Regions from separate parts of the Parafrigoribacterium humi genome, predicted to be linked through region 2. Evidence: predicted binding sites of a transcription regulator. Region 2 holds the regulator's gene; the other holds the start of a gene.
The links. Region 2 encodes HspR, which represses chaperone genes until heat shock. Its sites were predicted from a motif close to AAGTTGAGTCNNNNNGACTCAACTT; they were not measured.
Positions count from the first base shown of each region.

Region 1 (10,278 bases), on a different contig from region 2:
GGCGAGAATTGCGGATGCCTGTCCCCAGCGTTCGGCGTTGGATGCGCTTGCCCCCCGCTCGAAAGCCTGTGATGCGAAGGAGCCGACAACGTTGGGCTGACCGCGGCGCACGACGTCTCCGTCGATGACATCGTCGTGCAGAAGGAATGCCGCGTGCAGAAGCTCAAACGCCATCGCCACGGTGACGGCGTCGTCGTCGTTGCTTCCTCCGAACGCGTGATAGGCGCCGACGACCAGTGCGGGTCGAAAACGTTTTCCCCCGTCGCTCGATCGACGGATGGCAGACCAGAGCTCTGCGTACTGTCGGCCGTATTGCACCGCTTCGCCTTCTTTCTGGTGAAAGAATGCGCTCAATCGTTCGGTGATGTCGTCTACTCGAACGGTATTACTGAAGAGCGGTGTCGTCAGTGTCATCTCACGCTCGCTCTCCCGCGTGGGCCAATTGAGTCGAGTCATGCTGTCGCGATCCGCCAAGAAGCGGCAGTAGCTGTGCCTGAAGCGCCAGCCAGGGGCTGAAGACCGCGGGGGTAAGCCGAATCGAACGTCCGAGGTCGAGGGGATCGACCCAGGCATGATCCATGACTTCGACGGGATGCAGCGTCGGCTCCTGCGAGGTAGACGCGATGTAGACCGGGCATACTTCGTTTTCGACAATGCCGGCGGCATCCACGGCTCGATAGCGAAAGACGGGAAGTGCTAGCTCAAGCTGGGTCAGTTCGAGCCCGACCTCGTAGGCTGCTCGTCGGTGTACCGCGGTGAGTAGTTGCTCTGCGGGAGCAGGATGCCCGCAGAATGAGTTGGTCCACACGCCTGGCCAGCTTGCCTTGCTCAGTGCGCGTCGGGTGATGAGAACGTGACCCTGCTCGTTGAGTACATAGCAGGAGAACGCGAGGTGCAATGGGGTATCAGGACCGTGCACACTCGCCTTGCTCGCCAGCCCGATCGCCTTGCCTTGCTCGTCGAGAAGTACAACATCTTCATTGTCGCTCGCGGTTGCCATCTCAACTCCCTTGAATTTTTATCTAGCATAGCTAATAAATAGCTTATCAAGCATTATCTTTCAGGATACGATAACAGGATGGTCGAACCAGCCAGCATCTCCAGTCGAGTCGAAGGGGCCATTCTCGACCCACGAGCGGTTGATCCGAAACAGGAGCTTGTCGACTATTCCGCGATGGACGACGCCGAGATCTCGCAGATCGTGCGGGTGCTGCAATCCATTCGGCGCTGGCGCGAGGCAGAACAGAAGATGAGCCTCAGCTCGCGAAACCACATGAAGTTGAACGAGAACGACATGAAAGCGCTGCGCTTTCTCGTGGTCTGCAAGAACGAGGGACTCATTGCTACTCCGGGTGGCCTCGCAGAGCACCTCAGTATTTCAAGCGCCTCCACCACGAAACTGCTTGACAGGCTCGCCGCCGCCGGACACATTGAGCGCTCAGCTCACCCGAGCGATCGACGCGCGCTGATGATCACGATCACCCAGCAGACTCACGAACAGGTGAGGGACACCGTGGGGCGAACCCATGCGCGCCGCTTCGACGTGGCAGCGAAGCTATCTCCCGAAGATCGCGAAGTGGTCATTCGCTTTCTCAATGACCTCAGCAATACGAGTGACGAGGCCCAGGAGCTACAGGGCGAGGCGGCAGTGCGCCCGCAGAACGCAGATTAAGAGTCAGGCCGTGAGACGCTCAGCCGCTCGGCCTCTCCCACGTCGCGATCGGTCCGTCTTCGACGACAAACAGCGGATGTGGTCGAGGTTCTCGCAGATCGATCCAGCGCTCAGCAACCGCCGGGCTGCGACTGGCCAGTTTGCGCGTGAGGTGCGTCCACTCGTAGGCGAGTTGACCCCTCGTCACCGGGATTGGAGCGACCGGCTTGGGGCGGTCGTGGATTCGCGTGCGGTCGAAGTGATAGCCACGGGCATCCGCCTCGTCGGCGATGCCGCTGAGAAAGCGAGCGACCGCGGCCTCGGGCGTAGCGTGATCCCGAAATCTCTCCAGCTGCGGATGCTGTCGGTAGCCCTTGGTCGCACCCGCGAGTACCGCTTGTGCCAGAAGCGCCTCCCGCCAGCATGCCGTCAGGGCTTGCCGGTCGAAGTACTGGGGGTTCACGGACCAGAGTCTCACCAGCACCACACTAGCGACCGTCAACGGGAGTTCCGTTCGGCCACCGCGCGAGTGAAGGGAAGTGCCCGCAGTGACGATCACGTACATGAGCATCGTTCAATCTCCGATTGATGAGGTCTTCGCCTGGCATGAGAGGCCTGGGGCATTTTCGAGGCTTGCACCGCCATGGCAACCGGCGCGAGTGCTGGTAGAAAGCGCATCGCTCAAGGACGGAGAGGCAGTGCTGGGATTACCGGGCGGCCTCACCTGGGTGTCGCGGCACGACCCCGATGGCTATGACCCGCCCCGACGCTTCATTGACACCATTGGCGTGGACGGCCTGGCTTCGCTTCCAGTCCGCGCCCTCGTGAACTGGCGGCACAGTCACGAGTTCGCGGTGGAATCGGCGACGACAACCAGGGTGACCGATCGAGTCGAGACGCCGGTGGGGTCGAGGGCGCTTCGGCCCATGTTCGTCTATCGACACCGGCAATTGGCCGATGATCTCGCTGCACACCGGTGGGCCGCGGGTATGGGTGCCCCATCGCTCACGATTGCGATGACCGGATCGTCTGGACTGGTCGGCTCCGCTCTTTCGGCGTTCCTCTCGACGGGAGGGCATCGCGTCGTGCGGCTCGTGCGCGGGCGTGCGCGCGGTGCGGATGAGCGGCACTGGGATCCGATGCATCCAGACCCCGGGCTCCTCGATGGCGTCGACGCGCTCATCCATTTGGCAGGCGAGTCGATCGCCGGCCGGTTCACCGAGAACCACAAGAAGGCGATTCGGGGCAGCCGGATCATCCCGACCCGGAGACTGGCTGAAATCGCGGCGAGCGCATCCGGGGGACCCAAGGTTCTGGTTGTTGCCTCGGCCGTCGGCTATTACGGCGTCGACCGTGGCGACGAAGAGCTGACCGAAGAAAGTAGTCGAGGCCAGGGATTTCTGGCGGATGTCGTGGCTGAGTGGGAGGCCGCGGCCGGGCCGGCAGCTGAGGCCGGCATTCGCGTGATTTCGATCCGCACCGGGATCGTGCAGGCGGCTCGAGGTGGAACCCTTCGCTTGTACCGTCCCTTGTTCGCCGCGGGCCTCGGTGGCCCCATCTCTGACGGGCGTCAATGGGTCTCGTGGATCGACCTGGACGATCTCGTCGACGTGTATCACCGTGTGGTGGTTGACCCCGAGATGTCGGGGCCGATCAACGCCGTGGCGCCCGTGGCAGTGCGCAACGCGCAGTACGCACGCACGCTGGCGGGGGTGCTGCGCAGGCCGGCGCTGCTTCCAGTACCGGCCTTCGCACCGCGAATTCTGCTGGGCTATGAGGGTTCAGCCGAGCTCGCCGAAGCCGACCCGCGTGTGGTTCCCGCGAAGCTCGAGCGGGCCGGGCATCACTTTCGCCAGCCCGTTCTCGAAGGTTCTCTTCGACATCAGCTCGGCAGAGTCATCTGCTGACGCCGGGCTGGTTTTGCTCGTCTGGTCAGCTCACCCCGCTCAGGAAAGCCCGTGGCCATTCGAGGTCTGCCAAGGGAAGTCGGGTTCAGCGACGCTAAAGAGGTCACGGGCCGCAGTTGGGGATGTGCCCAGACTGCGACCCGTGACCGAGGACTGCTCGACGCGATTATGCGGTGACCTCCACCGGCTTCTCCGCGGTGCCGTTCGCGGTGATCGCGACCTTGCGCGGCTTGGCCTTGGCGCTCATCGGAATCATGACGCTCAGCACGCCGTTGTCGTAGTTCGCACTGATGTTCTCGGTGTCGATCCCGTCGCCGAGATTGAGCTGGCGAAGGAAGCTGCCGCTGGGGCGTTCATGTGCGAGCCACTTCACACCGTCATCGCTGTGAGCCGTGCGCTCGGCGCGAATGGTGAGCAACTGGCCGTCGACATCCACATCGACCGAGCCGGGGTCGATGCCGGGGAGGTCGGCACTCAGGATGTAGTGATCGCCATCGCGATACAGGTCGATCGGCATCAGGCGTGGGCCCTGACGCGAGTCGAGGAGGTTTGCAGCGACGCGGTCCAGTTCACGGAATGGGTCGAACAACATTGCCATTTTCATCTACTCCTTCGCAGCGCGTGCCTTGTGGACAAGCGCAACCGGTTTCTTTCTAAACTTGAGTCGTATACGCTCAAGTACGAAAATATTAGCACTCTCGGTTGAAGAGTGCCAGTTATTCGCAGAGAGCGAAATCGCCTCGCTGGCGGCCTGGCATCCGCGCCGTGACCCCGGGTCGCGACGCCTGCGCGACACTGTGGAGTGAGCGCAGAATGGGTCGTATGAACGTGGAGATCCTGCACATCGACGAATGCCCCAATTGGCAGGAGGCGGGCCGACGGATGCGGTCAGCGCTGGACGAAACCGGGTACGACGATGTTGCCGTGCGATATCGCCTGCTCGAATCGTCGGACGATGCCGATGGCACCATGTTCGCAGGGTCGCCCACGGTGGCGGTGGACGGCGTCGACCTGTTCCCCACGGGAGAACGCACGAGCGAGCTGTGCTGTCGCATCTACTTCACGCCTGCCGGCATTGCCGGGGCTCCTACGACGGAGCAGTTCGTCGAGCGCCTTCGAGCCCTCTGAGCGCTCGGCGGAGGGGAGAGCCGGATAAGCGTGCCAGGCGTTGCGAATGTTTTGTTTGTAAGGTTTACTAAATGGCATGCGGGTGTCTGAGAACAGTGTCTGGCGGATGTCGTGACGGCATCCGCGACCCTGCTGCCCGGCTTCGTCGGCACGGCCCTGCCGCGCTGGCTCGCCGCGCGCCTGCGTGACGGTCTCGCCGGCGTCTGCCTCTTCGGCGCGAACATCGCCTCCCGCGATCAGCTGCGCCGCCTCACGGACGAGATCCGCGCGGCCAACCCGCACGCGCTCATCGCGATCGACGAGGAGGGCGGAGACGTCACCCGGCTCTACCACGAGACCGGGTCGCCCTACCCGGGCAACGCCATCCTGGGCCGCATCGACGATTCCGAATACACGGAGTCTGTCGCGCGCTCGATCGGGCTCGAGCTGCGCAGCGCCGGCGTCAACCTGGACTTTGCGCCGGATGTCGACATCAATTCCAACCCGGACAATCCGGTGATCGGGGTGCGCAGTTTCGGCGCAGACCCCGCGCTCGTCGCCAGGCACGGAGAGGCCTGGGTGCGCGGGCTGCAGTCCACCGGGGTCGCGGCGTGCGCGAAGCACTTTCCCGGTCACGGCGACACGGCAACGGATTCGCACCTCTCGCTCCCCGTGGTCGACCTGCCGCTAGAGGAGCTTCGCGCCCGGGAGCTGCTGCCGTTCGCTGCGGTGGTCGCGTCGCGCGCGATCATGACGTCCCACATCCTGCTGCCCCGCATCGACGCGAGCGGCCCGGCCACCTTCTCCCGGGCGATCCTGCAGGAGCTGCTGCGCGAGGAACTCGGCTACGAGGGCGTGATCGTCTCGGACGCCCTCGACATGACCGGCGCGAGCGAGGAGATCGGCATCGCCGGAGCCGCCGTGCGCGCGCTCGCCGCGGGCTGCGACCTGCTCTGCATCGGCACAGACACGACCGACGAGCAGCTCGGCGAGATCGAGCGGGAGATCGAGCGCGCCGTCGCCGATGGTCGTCTCGAGGCTTCGCGGCTCGCCGACGCGGCCTCGCGCACCGGGGCGCTCGCGCGGGAGCTTGTGGCCGGGTCCGAGGCGGCGGGAGACGAACCCGCGTTCCCGCTCGATCGCACGGTCGCGGTGTTCGATATCCAGCCCGGTATCGCGGTCCACAGCGATCGTGTTCTCGTGTCGATGGTCACGGAGGCAAACATCGCGATCGGCGCCTCGCCCTGGGGGGTCGAGGCGGCGGGTGCAAACACACTGAGAGTGTACGAGGGCGAAGCGATACGCGTGCCGATTGGTGCGCAACCGGTGGTGATCGGCAAAGACAACCACCGGCTCCCCTGGGTGCGCGAGGCGATCGACCGAGCGCGCCACGAATATCCGAATGCCCTCATTGTCGACATGGGCTGGCCGAGCGACGACCGGGCCTACGCCGATGTCGCCACGTTTGGCGGCTCCCGGCATGTTGGGAGTGCGCTGCTCTCGTGGTTGGAAAGCGCGGAAGCGATGAGCGAGGCCTCGCTTGTGGGCGCGCCGCCGCTATCTGAACCGTTGCTGGTCGGGCTCGACATCGGCGGAACCAAGGTGCACGCCGTCGCGGTCGATGTCGCCGGAGCCATCGCGCACGAACTGCGTCTACCCACCGGTTTCGGGGCGGATGCCGTGCTGCAGACTGCGATCGCCGCGGTCTCCGGGCTGGCCGACCTTGCAGGGGTCGAGCCGGGGGCGTTCCGCTCGATCGGCGTCGGCGTCCCGGGGTCGGTGGATGCGGAGGCCGGCATCGTCAGGCACGCGGTGAACCTGGGGCTCACGGGCCTCGATCTCGGCCCGCGGCTGGCCGCGAGGTTCGACCTTCCCGTGCGCCTCGAGAACGACGTGAATGCGGCGGCGCTGGGGGTGTGGAACCTGTTCGCAACCGCGCCAGACGCGCCTCGTTCGATCGCCTACCTGAACCTCGGCACCGGGATGGCGGCGGGGATCGTGCTGGATGGCGCACTGTGGCGAGGCTCCCGCGGCACCGCCGGCGAGGTCGGACACATTCCGGTCGACCCGAACGGTGCGGTGTGCGGCTGCGGCCAGCACGGCTGTCTCGAGACGCTGGCCTCCGGGTCCGCGGTCGCGAGGCAGTGGCCGAGCGAGCATCCGTACCCCGTGGTCGAACTGTTCGAGGCGGCGGAGAGGCGCGTGCCGCTGGCCATCGAGGTGCGTGACCGGCTCGTGGAAAACACCGCGCTGGCCGTTCGCATCCTCATTCTCAGCATCGACGTCGACCGGGTCGTCATCGGCGGTGGCATCAGTTCGCTCGGTGCCCCGCTCATCGACCGGATTCGCGCGGTGCTCGACTCCTGGGGGCGCTCGTCCCCGTTCATCGCCTCGCTCGAGTTCTCGTCGCGGGTCGACCTCGTGCCGCCTGGCTCGTCGGTCGCGGCGATCGGTGCCGCCCTGGCTGGCGGGCAGGGCGGGAGGCAGGCAACATGACCACGCAGGACGAGCGGGCGCGTCGCTCGAGCGGGAGCAGGCCACTGCGACCCTCCGCCAAGGTGCTGCCGGAACACGCGCGTGTGCACAACCGCGCGCTCGTGCTGCAGACCCTCTACGGTTCCGGCCAGCAGAGCAGGGCGGATGTCTCGCGCAGTACCGGTCTGACCCGCGTGACCGTCTCCGACCTGGTTGCAGAACTCATGGAGGACGGGCTCGTCGTCGAGCTCGGACGACGCGAGGTCGCACCGAGCGAGGGAGCACACCGGGGCAAGCCGGCCATCCTGCTCGACATCGACCGCGCGGCGTTCCAGATCATCGGGGTCGACCTCGGTGACTACGCCGTCTTCCGCGGCGCGGTGCTCGACCTCGGCGGCGCCGTCCTGCGCCGCGCCGAGGTGCCACTCGCGGGCAGCACAGGCGACGTCGCGTCGGCACAGGTGGTCCAGCTCATCGAGCGGCTGCGCAGCGAGGCGACCGCACCCGTTCTCGGCATCGGCATCGGCTCACCGGGGGTCGTCGATGACACCGGAACGGTGCTCAGCGCTCCCAACCTCGGCTGGGTCGACGAGCCCCTGCAGGCCGGCATCGCCGCACAGTTCTCGCTGCCGGTCGTCGTGGTGAACGATGCGAACGTCGCGGTGCTCGCCGAGCACAGCTTCGGCGACGCCGAGGGCGACACGATGCTCGTCAAGGTCGGGCACGGCGTCGGCGCCGGACTGCTTCTCGGCGGAGTGCAACTCTTCGGCAGCCGCTTCACGGCCGGGGAGATCGGCCACGTCGTCGTCGATCCGGATGGCGAGCCGTGTTCCTGCGGAAAGCGCGGCTGCCTCGAGACCTGGCTGGCCATCCCGAGGCTCGAGGCGAGGCTCGCGCTGGCCACGACCTGCTCGGGTCGTGACGCAGTGCTGCGCGAGGCGGGCGAGCGTTTGGGGATCGCGCTGGCGCCGGTCGTCGGGGCGCTGGGCCTCACCGAGATCGTGCTCAGCGGGCCTAGCGCGTATTTCGACGGCGTGCTCGCGGAGGCTGTGGCCTCGACGCTGCGCGCGAGAACGATGGCGGGCGAGGTCACTCTGCGCCTGACGAGGCTCGGCGACGACATCGTGCTGCGCGGGGCGGCTGCCGCCGTGCTGTCGCAACAGCTCGGGGTTTCCTGATGTACACACAGTCCAGGCAAGGAGTTGTTCCGTGGCAGAAATAGTCATTCTCGACGGCCAGGAGGACGCCGGCGAACTCGCGGCCGACGTCATCCTGAGTCTCGTCGCACGCAAGCCGGATGCCGTGCTCGGCCTCGCGACCGGGTCGACGCCGCTCACGGTCTACCGCGCCATCGCCGCGCGGGGCGCCGACCTCTCGAGGGTGCGAGGGTTCGCGCTTGACGAGTATGTCGGCCTGCCCGCCGGGCACCCGGAAAGCTACCGTTCGGTGATCTGGCGCGACGCGGTGGGGCCGCTCGGCCTCACCCCCGAGCTCGTGCGGGTGCCGGCAGACCGCGGTCCGATCGAGGAGGCTGGCGAGAACTACGAGCGGGCGATCGTCGAGGCTGGGGGAGTGGACGTGCAGATTCTCGGTATCGGCACCGACGGTCACATCGGCTTCAACGAACCCGGTTCATCCTTCGCTTCGCTCACTCGCGTCAAGACGCTCACCCAGCAGACCAGGGCGGACAACGCGCGCTTCTTCGACTCGATCGATGACGTTCCAGTGAACTGCATCACCCAGGGCCTCGGCACGATCCACCGCGCGAAGCACCTGCTGCTGCTCGCGTTCGGCGAGGGCAAAGCGGATGCGATTGCCGCGGCCGTGGAGGGCCCGGTCACTTCGTCCGCGCCGGGCTCCGCCATCCAGCTGCACCCTCACGTCACCGTGATCGTGGACGAGGCCGCGGCCTCCCGCCTCGCGAACCTCGACTACTACCGCTACGCCTGGGCGAACAAGCCCACTTGGGAGTCGGTGTAGTCCGTCGCGCTTCGACGGGCTCAGCGCACGATGGCTGTGCGCAACATGAGCCAGGTTCCGAGCGACGACAGCACGATCACGACGGCGGCCAGGATGGCGAGCCACCACAGCTGAAACGCGGCGAAGATCGCTCCGGCCGACGGCACCGCGACGATGACGGCGACGATGAGCACGAGTGCCGTGCCGATGCCGATCAGCTGCGGCCCGCGCGAACCGAGACGAATCCACGATGCCCCGAAGACACCACCGATCGTGAGCAGCGAGAGCGTCGTGAGGAACACGATGGGAATGAGCAGCCCGAAGTTGCCCGCGCCGAGGATGTAGATGTCGAAGATGTAGAAGCCGGAGAACCAGTGGTTCGTCACGAGCTCCAGCATCGTGAGCACCGCGAACACGGCCGTCAGATACAGCGACACCAGGATCGCCCAGAGCAGGGTGCCCGCGGTGAAGGAGCGACGCGTGGTGCCGAGTGTGAGCGCGAACGGGAACGTCGTCGCGGTGGACTGCACCCCGAAATAGACGAGGAAGCCCGACAGTGCGTAGACCAGGCCCGGGTTCGACTGCGAGCCCTGGATCCAGCCCGCGGTTCCCGGCAGGCTGCCCGAGCGCCAGAAGACGAGCGAGATGAGCACGGAGACGACCGCGACCATCCCCGTGATGTACAGGGGTACGACGAAGGTCGACTCGCGCTTGTTCAGGTGCAGTTGGGTGGTGGAGAGGATGGTGCTCATGGTGTTACGCCGCCTTCGATTCGGTGGGGCTGGCGTCGTTTGCGCCATAGCCCGAGACGAGTTCCTGCAGGGTGGGGCGCGCGAGCTGCACGCCATGGGTCTCCGCGCTCTCGCGCAGTGCGGCGTCGATGGTTCCCTCGGCCGTGAGGGACACGAGATTGCCGATGGACTGCCTCTCGAGCACGCGGTGGTCGCCGAGCACCTCGGCCACGGCATCCCTGGCACCGCTCAGGGTGAACGCGCGGTCGCGGGCGGCATCCGCCTCGTCATCGACGACGACCCTGCCCCGATCGAGGATGACGACGCGGTCGAACAGTGCCGCGGACTCCTCGATCAGGTGGGTCGAGAGCACGATCGTCCTGGGGTGCTCGCCGTAGTCGCGCAGGAGCATCGTGTGGAAGAGCGCCCTGCCGGTCACGTCCAGACC
Region 1 is NZ_JBELOA010000001.1:522,482-532,759, reverse strand. Features, by position in the region: gene ABUA28_RS02545 (polyprenyl synthetase family protein) at 1-414, opposite strand, end outside; gene idi (isopentenyl-diphosphate Delta-isomerase) at 416-1,000, opposite strand; gene ABUA28_RS02535 (MarR family winged helix-turn-helix transcriptional regulator) at 1,079-1,672, shown strand; gene ABUA28_RS02530 (pyrimidine dimer DNA glycosylase/endonuclease V) at 1,692-2,129, opposite strand; gene ABUA28_RS02525 (TIGR01777 family oxidoreductase) at 2,215-3,558, shown strand; gene ABUA28_RS02520 (Hsp20/alpha crystallin family protein) at 3,725-4,156, opposite strand; gene ABUA28_RS02515 (thioredoxin family protein) at 4,381-4,686, shown strand; gene nagZ (beta-N-acetylhexosaminidase) at 4,798-7,161, shown strand; gene ABUA28_RS02505 (ROK family protein) at 7,158-8,318, shown strand; gene ABUA28_RS02500 (glucosamine-6-phosphate deaminase) at 8,350-9,120, shown strand; gene ABUA28_RS02495 (hypothetical protein) at 9,141-9,851, opposite strand; gene ABUA28_RS02490 (ABC transporter ATP-binding protein) at 9,856-10,278, opposite strand, start outside.
Region 1: ABUA28_RS02520 (Hsp20/alpha crystallin family protein) is a predicted target of HspR. The motif match lies at 4,215-4,239, and genes of this name have one in related genera.

Region 2 (10,278 bases):
GGGGAACGATGCTGACCCGATAGCGAAGCCGCCCTCAGGCATCGCCCTGGCCGAGAGGTTCTCCGGGTTGCCCCCAAAGATCCAGAGGCACACATCGCCGACGACGAACGCGATGCCCAGCGTCAGAAGCACCTCGGGCAATTCCTGCCCGCGCACAGCGCGAAGCAGGCCGAACTCCGTGATGAGCGCGATGACGGCGACCACGACGACCGCCGAGAGAAGCGCGAGGAAGAGGTTTCCCGTGAGCGCCGAGATCGCGATGCCGACGTAGGCGCCGATGATGTAGAACGCGCCGTGCGCCATGTTGACGATGCGCATGAGCCCGAAGACGAGCGTCAACCCGCTGGCCAGCAAGAAGAAGACCGCAGCCTCACTGAGACCGTTCAGCGCCTGCTGCGCTATGAACACCGGATCTAGCACTGTGGTTTCTGAGCCTTCCGCAACGTTGGGGACGAGCTTGTGAGATACGAGTTACAGCTTTGCAATCGGTTGTACGAATGTCAATCGCTGTGCAGTCTGATTGATCACAATACGGCAACAGTTCAGTTCTGCTCAACGACACTGTATCGCGCCCGGCCGATGGCACCGCTGATCGCGAACACGACGGATGCCAGAACGGCGACCGCGAACAGCGCGGGGAAATTGTTGTGATCCACCGCTGCCTGCCCGAGAGCCGCGCCGATCGAGCCGCCCAGCATGAGCGAGATCGAGAAGAAGGTGAGGCCCATAGAGCGCGCCGGTGTTGCGGCATCCGTGATCCAGGTCTGGAGTGTCGTGTGGGCGAGCGCCCAGGCGATGCCCATCATCGACGCTCCGACGAGAACGGAGATCGGCGTGATCCAGAGTGCGATGACGGTGAATGCGCCAACCGCGAAGGCACCGCCCGAGAACATGAACACCCAGGGCTTCAGCCGAGGTACGAGGGGTTTCATTCCCTGGCTCACCACGACCACGGCGACACCGAAGCCCGCAGTCACCAGCCCAGAGACGAAGACACCCTCACCGGTCTGCTGCAGCGCCTGGGGCAGGAAGTTGTAGATGCCGATGAGCAGCGTGCCCTCGAGGATCGTGAATGCGTACAGGCCGAGCATCCACGGGCTCCGCACGATCCGCCCGAGCTGCGGGATGATGCGCTCGTCGCCGCTGTGGTCCGGCTCGGGAAGCTGGGCGAGGATGACGGTCAACACAGCGCTGACGACGGCGAACCCGGCAAAGACCCAGCGCCAGGATGCCCACTCTGTGATGGCCCCAGCGACGAGGCTGCCGAGGCCCAGGCCGAGGGCCGCTGCCGTCGCGAGGTTCGACATCGCGGCCGGGCGACGTGCGGCCGGGAGCGTGTCTCCGAAGTACACGAGCACGGCGGAGAAGGTGGCCGCCCAAGCACCACCAGACACGATGCGCGCCGTGATGAAGAGCGGGAGAGTGGGTGCCGCCGCGCTCGCCACCGCGGCCAGGGTGCCGATCGCGGCGGATACCCACAGGACCTTGACGCGACCCCATCGCATCTGTAGCGGCCCCCAGACGAGCTGGAGCACCGAGTATGCAAGTGCGTAGCCGGTTATCGACCAGCCGGTGACGGCCGCTTCTGCCTGAAAGTCGGATGCGAGCGTTGCGATCATGGGGAGGGCGAGCGCCCGGTCGATCGTCGACCAGAAGATCGCGAAGGGAAGCACGATCGCCGGACCGAGCCAGCGCGCTTTCACCGGCGTCAGCGGCATCCGGGTCAGCCCAGGTGATTCTGTGGCAGCGGCGCGGTCTGCGTCTGGAGTTTGTCGTCCAGGTAGTCCCAATCGCGCGCGAAACGGTAGGCATGACGCGGAGGCATCTGCGGCGCCTGCGTCTCGAGCCAGCGCACCTGGCTGCCCGTTGCAGCGAAGGAATGAACGCATCCGACGCCCGCCCACGCGAAGTCTCCGGGGCCGAGCAGCACTTCCTCGCCGTCGAAGGTCGCGAGGACCTCGCCGTCGAGAACCAGGTAGGCCTCTTCGAGCGGATGATCGTGCGCACCGGCTTTGCCGTCCGGCTCGTACTGCACCATGAACATCGTGGACAGCGACGCACCGAGATCCGAGTCGACCATCATCTTGAGCGAGATTCCGCTGTACACGAGCAGGGCCGTGCGCATGCTCGCCGACACCGCGAGGAGCTCCTGGGATTGGCGCCCCGGGTTCATCTGCTCCGCCGTGACGGTGCCGAAGGATCTCGTGCGCGGGTCGCGGGTGTCGACCGTCACGGGGTCGAGGTGGGGAAGTTCGGCGACCTGGAAGGTGTCGCTGTCGTGCCGGGCGCGGGCGGGCGGCGTGATGAGGTCGGCGATCTCCGCGACCTCGCTTCCCGATCCCCTCCAGCGATGCGGAACGGCGATCGGGATGATGCCGTAGTCGCCCGCGACGAGTCGCACCGTCGCCTCGGGGGTCGCGAGCACGACCTCTCCCCGCAGCACGTGGAAGCTGTACTCGAACGAGTGCACGTGAGTCGCACTGCGACCATCCGGCTCGATTCTCAGGACGCCGAAGTCCGAGTGCGCGGCCCCGTCGTCTTCACCGACGCATCGCCAGCGGGTGATTCCGACCGCGCCCGGGATGAGCGGCCCGGGGGCACGGTACTCCGCGTCGGCGGCACGACGAACGACGAATCCGGACATGAGGCTGCCTCCTTGCAAACGATTGCCTCATGCTAGTCGAACCGTTCAGTCTAGATGTACAAATTCTTCTATTTGGTGCGCGTGCGCTCAGGCTGGCGCTGGCCCCGTCGAGCCGCGCACGATGAGCGAAACAGGCAGGCGAACCGTGACCGGTTCCTGCACCCTGTTCTCGATCGCCTCGAGCAGGATGCGCGCGGCCTCGGTTCCCATCTCCAGCATCGGCACGTGCACGGTCGTCAGCGGCGGGTTCGAGTCCTGGGCGAATTCGATGTCATTGAATCCGACGACCGACACATCATTCGGGCAGCTCAGGCCGTGCGAGCGCAGGCTTCTCAGCACTCCGAGCGCGACGAGGTCGTTGCCGGCAATGACCGCCGTTGGGCGAGCGCGTCTCTCGGTGAGCACCCTGTCCATCGTCTGGTTGCCCGCCTCGACCGAGAGCGCCGCTGCTTCGACGACCGTTCCCGAGACACCCTTGGTGGAACTGCACGCCGCCCTGAACGCATCGGCGCGAGTGCCACTGGTGGAGAAGTCCGCGGGGCCCGCGATGTGCAGGATCCGTCGATGACCGAGCTCCGCGAGGTGCGTGACCGCGGCCGCGATGCCCGTGGCGTCGTTGCCGGTGACGAGGGGGTAAGGAAGGCCACCGGCATCCCGGTTGAGCATGACGGCAAAGACGCCCGCCTCGTGCGCGTCGGTCAACGCAGAGCTGTACAGCGACCCCGACGCGACGACCAACCCGTCGACCCGACGGCCCAGCAGGGAGTCGAGGGAGGCCCGCTCGATCACCTCCGAGTCATCGGTGTTCGCGAGCAGGGCCGTGTAGCCGCGCGGTTGGAGGAAGTTCTCGATTCCCCTCACGATGGGCGGAAAGAACGGGTTCGTGAGATCCGGGATGATGACGCCGATCGTCATCGAATTGCTCGTGCGCAGGCCCCGCGCCATCGCGTTCGGCACGTAGCCGAGCGCCGCCGCGGCCTCCGCGACGCGGGCGGCGGTCTCCGCGTTCACCTGGTGACGGGTGCGAGCGTTGAGCGCGCGGGATACGGTCGCCTTGTGCACTCCCGCGCGGCTCGCGACATCGTCGATCGTCACGCGATGCAGAGGATCAATCACCGGGCGCTCCTTCTCGACGGACAGCACACCAAGGATACGGTCGAAGTCGATCGATCATCGCTGGTTTCGAGTGGAGACCGTGATCGTGAACTTCGCATTGCGCGCGACCTGGCGGGTTGGTCCGACGATGCGGGTGAGCGCCGGCCGATAGCCGAGGTGCGAGTTGAACACCGTCCAGAGCTCGCCGCCCGGGGCCAGCACCCTGGCCGCGTCGGTGAAGAGCCTGGGTGCAATCCCGGCGTGGACCGTGCTGCCGACGTGAAATGGCGGGTTGAGCAGGATCAGCTCCGCGGAGGCATCCGGCTGACTGGCAAGCCCGTCATCGCGCACGACGCGCACCCGGTCGGCGACGCCGTTGGCCTCCGTCGTCGCCCGGGCGGATGCCACCGCCGCGGCCGACTGGTCTGTTGCGGTCACCGAGATGCCCGGCCGCGCCATCGCGAGCGCGGAGGCGAGCACCCCTGTACCGCAGCCGAGGTCGATGGCGGATGCGGCATCCGGCTTCGCCTCGTGCAGAACACCGAGCAGAAAACGGGTGCCGATGTCGACGCGCGTCCCGGCGAAGGCACCGCCGTGGGCGCACACCCACAGGCCGAGATCCGCGTGGAACTCCCGCTGTGGCCACACCTGGGCGGGTCGAGTAGTGCGCTGGAGCTGTGAGGACCGCGCCAGCGATCCCGCGACGCCAGCGCCGACTGGGCCTGCGAAGTCGGTTGAAGGAGCCGTCGTATCGCGCACCGTCAACACCCGCGCCTTCTGCCGAGCGAGGCCCGGGTGCACCTCAACGAAGTACCGCGCGAGCACCTCGTTCATGGCGAGTGCGAGATGCTTGATCATGCCACCGGCATAGATGGTTACATCGGCGGCGGCGTGCTCGGCAATGAGTCCGGCGATCTCGTCGAGCGCATCGAGGCTGCGCGGCAGGCGCAGCAGAACCACATGCGCACCCCCCAGCAGCTCCGCGCCCAGCGGCATCGTCTGGAAGCTCTCGCCGAGCCCGAACCCTTCGGCATTGTGCGCGAGGGCCAGCTCTCCCGAGAGGGCGTCCTGGTGCACCCGAATGTCCGCGGCACCGTGCAGGGCGGCCGCACCGAGCGTGAGTGCACCGTAACTGTCGCCGACCACCGCGACCTCGCCGGGCGCGCTCGCCTTCACCGCCGCGGCGGCCTCATCCAGGATCAACCGATCCGCGGCATCCGCGGCGAACAGGTTGTCGGCCTCGACATCCGGCCAGCGCCCAAGCGCGTCGAACGAAAAGGAGGTCACCCAAGCAACGGTAGTGGGTGCCTGACAAGTGCTACCTCGCTCGCAGGCTCGCTCGGCGCTGGCGTCGCAGGATCGCTGGCGCGATCCTTATAGCTCCAGCGCGCCCACGCGGTACTGGGCACCCTTGTGCTCCTCGGGCAGGCGGTCCCCCTTGCCGTGCAGCTTGTTGCGCAGCGTGCCCTCGGTGTACTCGGTCTGGTACGCGCCGCGCGCCTGCAGCACGGGGATCACGAACTCGACGATGTCCTCGAAGGTACCGGGGGTGATGGCGTATGCGAGGTTGAAGCCGTCGACATCCGTCTCCTCCACCCACTCCTGCAGCTGGTCGGCGATCTGCTCGCCGCTGCCGATGATGAACGGGCCGAGGCCGCCGATGGCACCCTGGATGGCGATGTCGCGCACCGTCCACTGCTTGCCGTCTTCGCCACCCCTCTGCACGTTCGCGACAGCGGACTGGATGGCGTTGCTCTTGACGTTGCCGATCGGCTCGTCGAGGTCATAGGTCGACAGGTCGACGCCCATCCAGCCCGACATGAACACGAGCGCACCCTCGGGGCTCGCGTACTTGAGGTAGTCCTCGTACTTGGCGCGCGCCTTCTCCTCGGTGGAGTCGGTGATGATCGTGAGCAGGGTGTAGATCTTCGCGGAATAGCGGTCGCGCCCGGCGGCCTCGAGGGCATCCCGGATCTTCTTGACCGTGGCCTTGAGCCCGGACTTGGTGGAGTTGGCCACGAAGATCGCCTCGGCGTTGCCCGCCGCGAACTCGATGCCGCGGGGTGACGCCCCGGCCTGGTAGATCACGGGAGAACGCTGCGGCGACGGCTCGGAGATGTGGATGCCGGGCACGGTGAAGTTCTTGCCCTTGTGCCCGATCTCGTGCACCTTCTTCGGGTCGGTGAAGACGCCGGTCTCGCGGTTGCGCTCGACAGCGTCGTCTTCCCAGGACCCCTCCCACAGCTTGTAGAGCACCTCGAGGTACTCGTCGGCGTAGTCGTAGCGGTCGTCGTGCTCCATCTGGTCGTCGTGACCCATGTTGCGCGCGGCAGACGGCAGGTAGCCGGTGACGACGTTCCAGCCGATGCGGCCGTTCGTGAGGTGGTCGAGCGTCGACATGCGACGTGCGAAGGGATACGGGTGTTCGTACGCCGTTCCCGCTGTCACGCCGAAGCCGAGGTTCTCGGTGACGTAGGCCATGGCGGGGATCACAAGGAGCGGGTCTCCGACGGGAACCTGCGCACCGTGACGTATCGCGGCCTCGTTGTTGCCGCCGTACACGTCATAGGTGCCGAGCACATCCGCAATGAAGATGCCGTCGAACTTGCCGCGCTCGAGCAGCTTGGCGAGCTCGGTCCAGTAGCTGAGGTCTTTGTAGCGCCACGCCTGGTCGTCGGGATGACGCCACATTCCGGCGGACTGGTGGGCGACGCAGTTCATGTCGAAGGCGTTGAAGCGAATCTGTCTGGGCATGGTGCAATGGTGCCTCGGCGCCGCCGAGACGTCATCTCGGCACGAAACACGAGGTCACATAAGACGTGTGCCGCGGCTCGGGCGAGCTCAGCCCTGGTGCCAGGGCCAGCCGCGCGGGCGCCACACCACGAGCTGGTTGGAGCGCTGTGCTCTCGTTCCGGCCCTGAGCGAGATCACGTCGCCCGCAGAGCCTGCCGCGAACACCCGGGATCCCGGGCGCTGCAGGAGCTCGTCCGCGAGGGCCGCCTCGAGTTCATGCACGCGATCGGTCAGTTCGCTCACGCGATTCTCGAGTTGCAGGATGCGACGGATGCCCTCGAGGCTCACGCCCTCCGCGCTCAGCCGAGCGACCTCCCGCAGTTGCAGCACGTCGCGCATCGAATACCGGCGCGACTGTCCCGCCGTGCGCTTCGGGGACACCAGGCCGAGCCGGTCGTACTGCCTCAGGGTCTGCGGGTGCATGGCGGCGAGATCTGCGGCGACCGCGATCGCAAACAGGGGCGCATCCGCACTCAGCTCGTCGTTCATGGCTCGCCGTTCATCCCTGGCCGCGGGCCTTTGCCAGCAGTTCGGTGCGCGGGTTCTCCGTCGGCATTGCTTTCGCGAATGCCTCCAGGTGCTTTTTCGCATCCGCCGTGAGGTGCCCCGGCACCGCGACCTGCACGGTCGCGAGCAGGTCACCCGTCGCCTTGCTCGTCGTGACGCCACGACCCTTGACCCGCAGCACGCGGCCGCTCGGGGTCCCCGGGGTCACGCGTAGTTTCACGGGGTCACCGCCGAGGGTCGGAACCTCGATCGTCGCTCCGAGCGTCGCCTCGACGAAGGTGACCGGAACATCCACCCGCAGGTTCAGTCCGTCGCGCTCGAACACCGGATGCTTGTGCACGGACACCGTGAGCGTCAGGTCGCCCGCGGGGCCACCATCGATACTCGCCTCGCCCTTGCCCCGCAGCCGGATCTTCTGCCCGTCGCTCACACCGGCCGGGATCTTCACGCTGATCGGCTTTCCGCCGGCGGCCTGCAGCTTCACGGTCTCGCCGCGGATGGCCGTGATGAAATCGAGCGAGGTCGTCGCCGTGATGTCGCGGCCCTTGGTCGGCCCGCCCTGCCCACGGAAACCTCCGCCCGGCTGCCCGAAGTTGCCCCCGCCGAACATGCCGCCGAAGATGTCCTCGAAGCCGCCCGCCGAGCGCGTCGTGCGCTGGTTGCCCTGGCCGAACATGCCGCCGAAGATGTCTTCGAAGCCGCCGGCCTGGCCGCCGCCGCCCGCGGTGAAGCGCGGTGCCCCTGCGCCCATGGCACGCATCTGGTCGTACTCTTTGCGCTGTTCGGGGTCGGAGAGCACCGCGTGTGCTTCGCTGATCTCCTTGAACTTCGCCTCCGCAGCCGCATCCCCCGGATTGGAGTCCGGGTGGTACTTGCGCGCGAGCTTGCGGTAACTCTTCTTCAGGTCGGCAGCCGAAATGTCTTTCGGCACGCCCAGCACCTTGTAGAAGTCCTTGTCGAACCAATCCTGGCTTGCCACGAGCGGCTACTTCTCCGCGGGCACGGACACAGCGACCTTCGCCGCGCGCAGAAGTCGGTCGCCCAGCTTGTATCCGGGCTGGATCACGTCCGCCACGACCTGGGTCGTGACGTCCGGGCTCGGCAGCTGCATGAGCGCCTCGTGGATGTGCGGGTCGAACTCTTCGCCCTTCTCGCCCACGACGGTGAGGCCGAACTTCTCAAGCCCCGCGCGCAGCTTCTGCGCGATGATCGACATCGGCCCCTCCTCGAGATCACCATGGATCTCGGCGAGCCTGAGGTCGTCGAGCGCCGGGAACAGGCCGCCGATCACCTCGGCGACCACGAACTCGCGATTGGCCTCGCGGTCGCGCTCGACGCGTTTGCGATAGTTGACATACTCCGCCTGGAGACGCTGGAGATCGGCCAGCCGCTCCGCGGCGAGGTCGGGCTCCACTCCGTTCTTCAGGAACTCGAGGTCGGCATCCGTGAGCGAGGTCTCGATATCCGGTCCCTCGGCCTCGATGATCTCCTCGCCCTCGACGGGGCTCCCCGAGCCGGGAGCGTCCGCTCCCGACTCGGGGTCGAAGTCTTCCGGCTTCTTCTTGTCAGTCATTGCCCTTATTTCTTGTCGTCTGGCTCGTCGTCCACCACTTCGGCGTCGACGATGTCCTCGTCGTCGGTCGATGCTTCCTCTGCGGTTTCGTCCGCGGGTGCCTCCGCGCCCGCATCCTCGCCGCCCTGGTTAGCGTAGATCGCTTCGCCGAGCTTCTGCTGGCTTTCGCTGAGCTTCTCGAAGGCCGTCTTCACGGCATCCGCGTCCTCGCCCGCGAGCGCGCTCTTCAGGGCGTCGACATCCGCCTGCACGTCGCTCTTCACGTCGTCCGGCAGCTTGTCTTCGTTGTCCTTGATGAGCTTCTCGGTCTGGTAGGCGAGCTGCTCCGCGGTGTTGCGGGTCTCGGCCTCCTCGCGGCGCTTCTTGTCCTCCGCGGCGTGCTCCTCGCCCTCGCGCACCATGCGCTCGATGTCTTCCTTCGGCAGCGACGAGCCGCCGGTGATCGTCATCGACTGCTCCTTGCCGGTGCCCTTGTCCTTCGCCGAGACGTGCACGATGCCGTTCGCGTCGATGTCGAAGGTGACCTCGACCTGCGGGATGCCGCGGGGCGCCGGCGCGATGCCGGTGAGCTCGAAGGTGCCGAGCGGCTTGTTATCGCGGGTGAACTCGCGCTCGCCCTGGAACACCTGGATCGCCACGGACGGCTGGTTGTCGTCCGCGGTGGTGAACGTCTCGCTGCGCTTGGTCGGGATGGCGGTGTTGCGCTCGATGAGCTTGGTCATGATGCCACCCTTGGTCTCGATGCCGAGGGAGAGCGGGGTCACGTCGATGAGCAGAACGTCCTTGCGCTCGCCCTTCAGCACGCCGGCCTGGAGGGCAGCGCCGACGGCGACGACCTCATCCGGGTTCACGCCCTTGTTCGGGTCCTTGCCGCCCGTGAGCTTCTTGACCAGTTCGACGACGGCCGGCATGCGGGTCGAACCGCCGACCAGCACGACATGGGCCACATCGGCGACCTTGACTCCGGCCTCCTTGATGACGTCGTGGAACGGCTTCTCGGTGCGCTTAAGCAGGTCAGCGGTGAGCTCTTCGAACTTGGCGCGGGTGAGCGTCTCGTCGAGGTTCGCCGGGCCGTTCTCGGTGAGCGAGAGGTAGGGCAGCTGGATGCTCGTGCTGGTGGACGACGACAGTTCTTTCTTCGCCTGCTCCGCAGCCTCCTTGAGGCGCTGCTTGGCGATCTTGTCCTTGGACACGTCGACGCCGGTGGAATCCTTGAAGCGCTTGACCAGGTAGTCGACCACGCGCTCGTCCCAGTCGTCGCCACCGAGCCGGTTGTCGCCGGCGGTCGCGCGCACCTGGATAGTGGAGAAGTCGTCGTCCTTGCCCACCTCGAGCAGGGAGACGTCGAAGGTTCCGCCACCGAGGTCGAAGACCAGGATGAGCTCGTCTTCCTTGCCCTTGTCGAGCCCGTAGGCGAGAGCTGCGGCGGTCGGCTCGTTGATGATGCGCAGCACGTTGAGGCCCGCGATCTCGCCGGCCTCCTTGGTGGCCTGGCGTTCGGAGTCGTTGAAGTAGGCGGGAACGGTGATGACCGCGTCCGTCACGGTGTCGCCGAGGTAGGACTCCGCATCGCGCTTGAGCTTGGCGAGGATGCGGGCCGAGATCTCCTGCGGCGTGTACTTCTTGCCGTCGATGGTCGTCGTCCAGTCCGTGCCCATGTGGCGCT
Region 2 is NZ_JBELOA010000004.1:94,658-104,935, forward strand. Features, by position in the region: gene ABUA28_RS08750 (branched-chain amino acid ABC transporter permease) at 1-420, opposite strand, end outside; gene ABUA28_RS08755 (MFS transporter) at 543-1,718, opposite strand; gene ABUA28_RS08760 (cupin domain-containing protein) at 1,724-2,644, opposite strand; gene ABUA28_RS08765 (LacI family DNA-binding transcriptional regulator) at 2,732-3,760, opposite strand; gene ABUA28_RS08770 (class I SAM-dependent methyltransferase) at 3,815-5,026, opposite strand; gene ABUA28_RS08775 (LLM class flavin-dependent oxidoreductase) at 5,114-6,493, opposite strand; gene ABUA28_RS08780 (heat shock protein transcriptional repressor HspR) at 6,581-7,021, opposite strand; gene ABUA28_RS08785 (DnaJ C-terminal domain-containing protein) at 7,032-8,018, opposite strand; gene ABUA28_RS08790 (nucleotide exchange factor GrpE) at 8,025-8,612, opposite strand; gene dnaK (molecular chaperone DnaK) at 8,618-10,278, opposite strand, start outside.